DNA from 2 places in the Actinacidiphila sp. bgisy145 genome. Region 1 is predicted to be linked to the other one. Evidence: riboswitches for the same ligand, from Rfam matches in the RefSeq annotation. Region 1 holds a riboswitch; the other holds the start of a gene.
The links. Region 1 has a riboswitch for thiamine pyrophosphate ahead of thiO (glycine oxidase ThiO). Riboswitches for the same ligand answer to the same signal wherever they lie in the genome.

Region 1 (4,931 bases):
CCGACGGCGATGCGCTCCTCGACCAGATAGCGCCCGTCGAGCGTCTGCCCGACGAGCGGGTCCTCCACGCTGGTGTCCACGGCCACCGATTCTACGAGGCGGTTCGCACCCAACCGCGGGATCACGGCGCAATGTGTCCCACCCGTGCGGATTCGCTACGCGGTTGTAACCGTCTCCGTCCCCCTCCTCCCGCCCTGCGGGCCCCACGGCCCCCGCCGCGACGGTCCCGTCTCGCCCCCGGCTGCCGCCGTGTGGTGCGCTGGCCGCGCCGTTCCCCGCGCCCCTGTGGGGCGCTGGCTTCTTCCGTGGAGGGGCCGTGCGCTTCCCGCCGCGGGGGTTCTGTCTCGCCCCCGGCTGCCGCCGTGTGGTGCGCTGGCCGCGCCGTTCCCCGCGCCCCTGTGGGGCGCTGGCTTCTTTCGCGGGAGGGCCCGAGCAAAACCAGGGGCGCGGGGAACTGCGCGACCAGCCGGAGCGGGCCGTGAGGTGGACGGGGACGGGAGGGGGCAGTACGCAGGGGCGCGGGGGGAGGGCGGCGCCCTATGCGCGGGGGGCTGGGGGCGGCGCCCCCAGGGAGAGGGCGCCGTTCGAGGGGGTCGAAGCGAGGGCACCGTACCTGCGGGGGATACGCCCGGCCCGGTGGGCGAGCCGGCCGGCGGAAACGGCCTCCCGCATGGCCGCGGCCATGAGCACGGGCCGCTGCGCCCGGGTGACGGCGGACGCGAGCATGACGGCATCGCACCCGAGTTCCATGGCGAGCGCGGCGTCGGACGCGGTGCCGGCCCCGGCGTCGAGGATGACGGGCACGGACGCCCGCTCGACGATGAGCTGGAAGTTGTGCGGGTTGCGAATCCCGAGCCCGGAGCCGATCGGCGAGCCGAGCGGCATGACCGCCGCGCACCCGACATCCTCCAACTTGCGGGCGAGCACGGGGTCGTCGCTGGTGTACGGCAGCACCGTGAACCCGTCGTCCACCAACGTCTCAGCGGCGTCGAGGAGTTCGACCGGATCAGGCAGCAACGTCCGCTCGTCGGCGATCACTTCGAGCTTGACCCAGTCGGTGCCGAGCGCCTCCCGGGCGAGCCGCGCGGTGAGGACGGCCTCGCCCGCGGTGAAGCAGCCGGCCGTGTTCGGCAGGACACGAACCCCCAACCGGCTCAGCACGGACAGCACGGAACCCTTCGCGGTGGGGTCCAGCCGCCGCATCGCGACGGTCGTCAGCTCCGTACCGGAGGCGACGAGCGCCCGCTCCAGCACGTCGAGGCTCGGCGCCCCGCCGGTGCCCATGATCAGCCGGGACCCGAACACGGCGTCGCCGATCCGCAGCGGATCAGCCCCGTCAGGCGACGCGGACGGCGCGGCCTGCGCCGACGGTGTCGTGTGCAACGCTCAGCCCCCCTGGACCGCGGTGAGGATCTCCACCCGGTCGCCGTCGGCGAGCCGGGTCGCCGACCAGCGCGAGCGCGGCACCACCGCCTCGTTGAGCGCGGCGGCCACCCCGGTGGTCGCCGCGCCGTACCGGGCGACGAGCACACCGAGCGCGATCGGCTCCTCCAGAGCGCGCGGCTCCCCGTTGACGAGCACGCTGATCGTCATACCGTCTGCTCCTCACGTACGGCCGCGAACCGCCCGGCGGCGAACGGCTCGGCGTACCGCGGCAGCCGTCCGGTGTCCAGGACATGGCCGAGGACGTCCCCGGTGACGGGCGTGAGCAGCACCCCGTTGCGGTGGTGCCCGGTGGCCAGCAGCAGGCCGTCCAGGTGGGAGGGCCCGAGCAGGGGCGCGTTGTCCGGCGAGCCGGGCCGCAGCCCCGCGAGGGTCTCGGTGAGGGGGAGTTCGGTGATGCCGGGCACCAGGTCGTGCGCGTCCCGCAGCAGTTGGTAGACGCCGCCCGCGGTCACCGCGGTGTCCCAGCCGAACTCCTCGCTGGTCGCGCCGAGCACCAGTTCCCCGTTCTCCCGCGGCACCAGGTAGACATGGCTGCCGCGGACCACCGCACGGACCGTGCGGGACAGGAACGGCGCCCGCCCGGCCGGCATCCGCAGCCGCAGGATCTGCCCCTTCACCGGCCGCACCGGCGGCAGCGCGTCCGGCGGCAGCCCCGCCAGCCGGCCGCTCTCGCAGCCCGCGGCCAGCACGGTGCGCCCCGCCACCGCCCGGGTGCCGTCGGCGAGTTCGGCGCCGGTGACCCGGTCGCCCGCGCACAGCACCCGCGCCGCCTTCGCCCGTACGAACTCCACGCCCGCCGAGCACGCCGCCCGCAGCAGCGCCGCCGCCAGCCGCCGCGGATCGACCTGGTGGTCGCCGTCCACCCGCAGCCCGCCGCGCACCCCGGGGGCGAGCAGCGGCTCCAGCCGGCGGCAGTCCCGCCCGGTCAGCCACTGCGCGGCCAGCCCCAGCGAGGTCTGGAAGGCGTGCAGGTCGCGCAGGTCCGCCCGGTCGTCCGCGTCCAGCGCCACCGCGAGGGTGCCGCACGGCCGGTAGCCGGTGTCCAGACCGGTGGCGTCGGCCAACTCCGCGACCAGGTCCGGATAGCGCGCCGCCGACGCCAGGTTCAGGTCGAGCAGCGTCTGCTCGCCGTACTGCAACTCCGTGACCGCGGCGAGCATCCCCGCCGCGACATGGGCGGCGCCGCCGCCGGGGGACGGGTCGGCCACCACCGTCGACAGCCCGCGCTGGGCGGCGCGCCACGCCGTCACCAGGCCGATGATGCCGCCCCCCACGACGAGGACGTCCGCTGTTCGGGTACGCATGAGTCTCGGCTGCTCCCTTCGCCGGCATGACCCGGATCAGGTTCGTACGGTCGGCGGCCGGCCAGCCGCCCTCTCAGCCCGGTGCGTCCGGGCTCCCGCGAATTCGCTTCCGGTCAGCTTAACCGAGGGCCCGCCGGCGGGCGCCGCCGCGTCCACCGCGGTGACCGGGCCGCCCCGACCCCCGCCCCGGCGCGGCCCCGACGCGCTAACGTGTCCCGGTGAGCGAGCGTCACGCAGTGATCGTGGGGGCCGGCATGGCCGGCGTGCAGACGGCCGTCGAGCTGCGGCAGCAGGGCTGGCGCGGCCGGATCACCCTGCTGGGGGACGAGCCCCACCCGCCGTACGACCGCCCCCCGTTGTCGAAGGCGGTGCTGCTGGGCGCGGAGGGCGGCGCCCTGGCCGACGTGCGGTTCGACGTCGACTTCGCCGCCTTGGAGGTGGACCTGCGGCTGGGCGTGCACGCGCAGGCGCTGCGCGCCGCGGCACGCCAACTCGTCACCGACGCGGGCCTGGTGGCCTATGACGCGCTCGTCCTGGCCACCGGCGCCTACCCGGTGGCGCTGCCCGGCACCGCCGGCCGCCCCGGCGTCCACCCGCTGCGCACCCTGGACGACGCCGCCGCGCTGCGCCCGGTCCTGGAGCGGCGCGAGCACGTCGTGGTGGTCGGCGCCGGCTGGATCGGCGCGGAGTTCGCGACCGCGGCCCGCAAGGCCGGCTGCGAGGTGACGGTGGTCGAAGCCGCCGACCGCCCGCTGTCCGGTGTGCTGCCCGCGTCCGTCACCGCGCACATGACCGGCTGGTACGACGAGGCCGGCGTGACCCTGCTGACCGGCACCACCGTGGCCGAGGCCGCGGCGGGCGGGGTGGTGCTCGCCGACGGCAGCCGCCTGGCGGCCGGCGCCGTGGTGGTCGGGATCGGCGCCCGCCCCGCCACCGGCTGGCTGGCCGGCTCCGGGGTCACCCTGGACCCCCAGGGCGCGGTGCGCGCCGACGAGCGGCTGCGGGCCACCGCACCCGACGTGTACGCGGTCGGCGACTGCGCGTCCTTCCCCTCCGCCCGCTACCACCGGCGGCTGCTCGTCCACCACTGGGACAACGCGGTCCAGGGCCCGCGCACCGCCGCCGCGAACCTGCTCGGCGGCGAGGAGGCGTACGACCCGGTGCCGTACTTCTGGTCCGAGCAGTTCGGGCGGTTCGTGCAGTACGCCGGGTTCCACCGGGACGAGGACACGATGGTCAGCCGCGGCGACCCGTCCGGCGACTCCTGGTCGGTGCTGTGGCTGCGCCGCGGCGTGCTGGTGGCGGTGCTCGCGGTGGGGCGGCCCCGGGACATGGCGCAGGGCCGCAAGCTGATCACCCAGGGTGCCGAGCCGGACCCGGCGCTCGCCGCGGACCCGGCGGTGCCGCTCAAGGCCGCGGTGCCGCATTGACGCCTGCCGCGGGGGCGCGGGGGCGCGGGGGACACCGTGACGGCTCAGCGGTGGGGGCGATTGTCAGCCGCAGGTGGCAGGCTTGTCCCGTGACTGCTTACTCGTCGGTTGACGCGCACATTGACGCTCTCGTCCCCTCCTGGCTCACCCTGCCCGAGGTCGCGGAGCGGCTCGGCCTCGAAGTGACCCGTATCCGGCCGCTGATCAAGGAAGGGCAGCTCATCGCGGTCCGGCGCGGGGAGAACAAGGTGCTGATGGTGCCGAGCGACTTCATCGGAGACGGCAAGATCGTGAAGGGCCTGCCCGGCACCCTGACCCTCCTGAAGGACGACGGGTTCACGGACGACGAGGCCCTGGAGTGGCTCTTCACGCCCGACCCGACCCTGCCCGGCACCCCCGCCAACGCGCTGCGCGAGAATCGCGGGACCGAGGTGAAGCGCCGCGCGCAGGCGCTCGCCGTGTAGCCCGCGCCCTGCCGGGGCCGCCGGCCGCCGCCCGTACCGCACCCGCGGACGTGCGCGGCGGCGGCCCGCACCGGGGCGCACCGACCCCGGGAGCCCGCGATGCCCACCCCGACCGCGTCCGACCGCCTCGCCGCCGCCCGGCTCTACCTGTGCACCGACGCGCGCACCGGCCGCGGCGACCTCGCCGCGTTCGCGGACGCCGCACTGCGCGGCGGGGTGGACATCATCCAGCTCCGCGACAAGGGCATCGAGGCCCGCCAGGAACTGGCCGCGCTGGAGATCCTCCG
Region 2 (4,931 bases), on a different contig from region 1:
TCGCCTGGCCGTAGTTCATCTCGCCGGCCCGGCCGAGCAGGCGGGCGACGGCGACCGGCAGGGTGGGGCTGTCGGGGCGGGCGATGAAGACCGTGGCACCGAACTCGCCGAGCGAGACGGCGAACGCGAACCCGGCCGCGATGCCCAGCGCCCGCCGTACCAGCGGGAGTTCGACCTCGCGCCAGACCCGCAGCGGGGAGGCGCCCAGCATCGCCGCGGCCTCCCGCAGCCGTTCGTCGACGGCCCGCAGCACCGGCAGCATCACCCGCACCACGAACGGCGCGCCGACCAGCGCCTGGGCCAGCGGCACCAGCAGCCAGGAGTCCCGCAGGTCCAGCGGCGGCTTGTCGAGGGCGATCAGGAAGCCGAAGCCGACGGTGACCGCGGAGGTGCCCAGCGGCAGCATCATCAGCCCGTCGAAGCCGCGCATCAGCCGGCCGCCGCGGCGGGTCAGGGCGGCCGCGGCCAGCCCGCCGACGACCAGGGCGATCACGGTGGCGGCGGCCGCGTAGCGCACCGAGTTCCAGACGGTCTGCAACGGTGGGACGAGGAAGGTGCCGTCGCCGCCGGTGGTGCCGAGCGCGCGGTAGAAGGCCAGGCCGTAGCCGTTCGGGCCGTCGAAGGAGCGGGCGGCGAGCACGCCGAGCGGCAGCAGGATCAGCAGCGCGACCGAGGCGAGGACGGCGGCCAGCAGCGCGCGTTCGCCCCGGCCGCGCGGGCGGTGCGCGGTGCCGGCCGGGTCGACCAGGCGCAGCGCGGACTCCCCACGCCGGGTGGTCCAGGCGTGCACGGCCAGGATCGCGGCCACGGCGGCGAACTGGAGCAGGGTGAGCACGGCCGCGGTGGGCAGGTCGAAGATCTCGGCGGTCTCCCGGTAGATCTCGACCTCCAGGGTGGCGCGGGTGGGGCCGCCGAGGATCTGGATGACGCCGAAGGAGGTGAAGGTGAACAGGAAGACCATCACCCCGGCGGCCGCGACGGCAGGCCCGAGCGCGGGCAGGGTGACGCGGCGCCAGGCGGCGAGGCGGCCCGCGCCGAGCATGCGGGCGGCCTCCTCCTGGCGCGGGTCGAGCTGGGCCCACAGGCCGCCGACGGTGCGGACGACCACGGCGTAGTTGAAGAAGACGTGCGCGATGAGGATCGCCCACACCGAGGTGTCCAGGCGCACCCCGAACAGGCTGTCGGTGAAGCCGCCCTGCCCGAGCAGCGCGAGGAACGCCGAGCCCGCGACGACGGTCGGCAGCACGAACGGCACCGTGACCACGGCCCGCAGCAGCCGCTTGCCGGGGAAGTCCAGCCGCGCGAAGGCGTACGCCCCCGGCAGGGCGACCACCAGGGTCAGCGCGGTGGAGGCGGCCGCCTGCCAGCAGGTGAACCACAGCACGTGCCGGACCGAGCCGTCACCGAGGACGTCGCCGATCCGGCCGAGCTGCCAGCGGCCGCCCTCGTGCAGGCCGCGGCCGACGATCGCCGCCACGGGGTAGGCGAAGAAGGCGGCGAAGAACGCCAGCGGCAGTGCGGCCAGGGCCGCTCCGGTGAGGACGCGGCGGCTACCGCGGTGGGAGTCGGCCCGCGGCGCGGCGTTGCGCGGTGCGGCCTTGCGCGGCAGCCCGTTCTTTGGCGCTCCCTCCCGTGGCGCTACAGGACGATCGAGTTCCACGACTTCACCCAGTCGTCCCGCTTCGCGGCGATCTTGTCGGGCGCCAGCGTCGTGGGGTGCGGGACCTTCGCGCCGTACTTGGTGAACACCTCGGGTTCGACCGCGCCCTTCACGACCGGGTCGACGTACATCTGGAGCGGCATGTCCTGCTGGAAGGTCCGGCTGAGCATGAAGTCGATGAACGCCTTGGCGCCGGCGGGGTTCTTCGCGCCGTGCAGCAGCCCGGCGAACTCGATCTGGCGGAAGCAGGTGCCGGTGGCCACCCCGACGGGCGACTGCGCGGGCTGCGGGGTGACGCCGACCACCTCGGCGGGCGGGCTGGAGGCGTAGGAGACGACCAGCGGCTTGCTGCCCTTGGCCTTCTTGCCGGCGGCCGACCCGGAGAAGGCGTTGTCGTACGCCTGCTCCCAGCTGTCGACGACCTGCACGCCGTTGGCCTTCAGCTTCTTCCAGTACGCCTGCCAGCCGGAGTCGCCGTAGGTGGCGGCGGTGCCCAGCAGGAAGGCGAGCCCCGGGGAGGAGGTGGAGACGTTCTCGGTGACGAGCAGGTTCTTGTACTGCGGCTTGACCAGGTCGGCGAAGGTCTGCGGCGGCGCGAGGTGGTGGGAGGTGAAGTAGGCGCGGTCGTAGTTGACGCACACGTCGCCGGAGTCGATCGGCGTCACGCGGTGCTTGGCGGCGTCCAGTTGCACGTCCGCGGCGACCTGGTCCAGGCCCTTGGCGGTGTAGGAGTCGAACAGGCCGTTGCTCAGGGCGCGGGAGAGCAGGGTGTTGTCGACGCCGAAGAAGACGTCGCCGCGCGGGTGGTCCTTGGTGAGGATGGCCTGGTTGACCGCGGCGCCCGCGTCGCCGCCGCGCAGCACCTTGACGGTGTAGCCGGTCTCCTTGGTGAACTGCGCGAGCACCGAGGAGGAGGCGGCGAACGAGTCGTGGCTGACCAGGGTGACGGTCTTGGAGGGCTTGCCGGCGGCCGAGGAGGAGCCGGAACCGGAGCTGGAGCTCGAGCCGCAGCCGGCGAGGACGGTGGCGCCGGCGGTGGCGAGGACGAGCGCGCCGATGGCACGCCGACGGATGGTGCTGTTCACTGTGTGACTCCCTACGCCGGTATGACCCGGATCAGGTGGGAGGGTCTGCGGCCTGGGTCCCTCGACGGTCCTGCCGTCGGATCGGGTCCCAGCCGCACTCTCAGCGCCGTCTCAGGCGCTCCCCTGTCGGATGTTCACTTGTCCTGCGGTTCTGCGGTCGTGCGGTTCATGTGTCCTGCTGTTCATGTGTCCTGCTGGTACGACGAACACACCAGCGCACCGTATCAGCGTGCGGAGGCGGCGAGCTGACCGCAGGCCCCGTCGATCTCCTGGCCGCGGGTGTCACGGACGGTCACCGGCACGCCGTGCGCCTCCAGTGCGGCCACGAACGCCCGCTCGTCCTCCGGCCGGGAGGCGGTCCACTTGGAGCCGGGGGTGGGGTTGAGCGGGATCAGGTTCACGTGCACCCGGTGGTTCTTCAGCAGCCGGCCGAGCCGGTCGGCGCGCCACGCCTGGTCGTTGACGTCGCGGATCAGGGCGTACTCGATGGAGACGCGGCGGCCGGAGACGTCGGCGTAGTGCCAGGCGGCGTCGAGCACCTCGCGGACCTTCCAGCGGGTGTTGACCGGCACGAGGGTGTCGCGCAGCTCGTCGTCGGGGGCGTGCAGGGACACCGCGAGGCGGCACTTGAAGCCCTCGTCGGCGAAGCGGTGCATGGCCGGGACCAGGCCGACGGTGGAGACGGTGATGCCGCGCTGCGACAGCCCCAGCCCGTCGGGCGCCGGATCGGTCAGGCGCCGGATCGCGTCGACGACCCGGCGGTAGTTCGCGAGCGGCTCGCCCATGCCCATGAAGACGATGTTCGACAGCCGGTCCGGGGCGCCGGCCGCGCTGCCGGGCACGTCTCCGTCGCGCAGGGACCGCATCCCGGCGACGATCTGGTGCACGATCTCGGCCGTCGACAGGTTGCGGTCCAGGCCCGCCTGGCCGGTCGCGCAGAACGGGCAGTTCATCCCGCAGCCGGCCTGCGACGAGATGCACATCGTCACCCGGTCCGGGTACCGCATCAGCACCGACTCGACGAGCGTCCCGTCGAAGAGCCGCCACAGCGTCTTGCGGGTCTCCCCGTCGTCGCACGAGGCGTGCCGCACCACCGTCATCAGCTCCGGCAGCAGGTCGCCGGCCAGCTTCCCCCGGGCCCCCACCGGAATGTCCGTCCACGTCGCCGGATCGTCCGCGTAGCGCGCGAAGTAGTGCTGCGACAACTGCTTCGCCCGGAACGGCTTCTCCCCCAGCGCCGCCACCGCCTCCCTCCGCTCCGCGGGCGAAAGATCAGCAAGATGCCGCGGCGGCTTCTTGGCCCCGCGCGGCACGGCAAACGTCAGTTCTCCGGGTACAGGCATGATGCCTACCAGTGTCGCAGACTCCGCGCGGTGCGCCGTTCGTGCTGCGTGCGGCCGGGACGGGGCCGGGAGGCGGGGGTCAGCCCTGGCCGACGAAGGAGACGAGGAGGAGCCAGACGACGGGGGCGGTGGGGAGGAGGGAGTCGAGGCGGTCCATGATGCCGCCGTGGCCCGGGAGGAGGGTGCCCATGTCCTTGATGCCGAGGTCGCGTTTGATCATGGACTCGCCGAGGTCGCCGAGGGTGGCGCTGACCGCCGCGGCCAGGCCCAAGAGCAGGCCCTGCCACCAGTGGCCGCCGTCGATGAAGTACTGCATGAGCAGGGCGCCGACGACCATCGCGAAGCTGATCGCGCCGACCAGGCCCTCGCGGGTCTTGCCGGGGCTGATCCGGGGCGCGAGCTTGTGGCTGCCGAAGCGCCAGCCGACCGCGTAGGCGCCGGTGTCGCTGATCACGGTGAGCAGCAGGAAGACCAGCACCCGCCGCGGACCGTCGTCGGCGGCGAGCATCATGACCACGAACGTGGCGAGGTACGGCACGTAGAACGCGGCGAACACGGCCGCGGTGACGTCCCGCAGGTAGTCCTCGGGCGGGGTGGCCATCCGCCAGACCAGCACCGCGAGCGCGGTGAGCGCCATCGCGATCCACGCGCCGTCGGCACCGCGGACGTACCCGACGATCACCATCGCGGTGCCGCCGACCGCCAGCGGGACCAGCGGCGCGTGGATCTGCTTGCGCTCGGCGAGCCGGGAGGTCAGCTCCCACAGCCCGACGACCACCGCGACCACGACGATCCCGACGAAGACCGCCTTGACGACGAACAGCGCCGCCACGACCACCGCAC

Region 2: it holds a riboswitch for thiamine pyrophosphate, as region 1 does, so the genes downstream of both, AC3ERT_RS09310 (thiamine ABC transporter substrate-binding protein) here and thiO (glycine oxidase ThiO) in region 1, are expected to answer to the same signal.

What each region holds. Positions count from the first base shown of each region.
Region 1 is NZ_JBYIRL010000005.1:37,278-42,208, forward strand. It holds gene pknB (Stk1 family PASTA domain-containing Ser/Thr kinase) at 1-80, opposite strand, end outside; gene AC3ERT_RS06420 (thiazole synthase) at 538-1,383, opposite strand; gene thiS (sulfur carrier protein ThiS) at 1,387-1,593, opposite strand; gene thiO (glycine oxidase ThiO) at 1,590-2,750, opposite strand; TPP riboswitch at 2,747-2,859, opposite strand; gene AC3ERT_RS06435 (NAD(P)/FAD-dependent oxidoreductase) at 2,969-4,180, shown strand; gene AC3ERT_RS06440 (Rv2175c family DNA-binding protein) at 4,270-4,644, shown strand; gene thiE (thiamine phosphate synthase) at 4,744-4,931, shown strand, end outside.
Region 2 is NZ_JBYIRL010000008.1:70,997-75,927, forward strand. It holds gene AC3ERT_RS09305 (ABC transporter permease) at 1-1,525, opposite strand, end outside; gene AC3ERT_RS09310 (thiamine ABC transporter substrate-binding protein) at 1,639-2,745, opposite strand; TPP riboswitch at 2,737-2,880, opposite strand; gene rlmN (dual-specificity RNA methyltransferase RlmN) at 2,970-4,088, opposite strand; gene AC3ERT_RS09320 (phosphatidate cytidylyltransferase) at 4,168-4,931, opposite strand, start outside.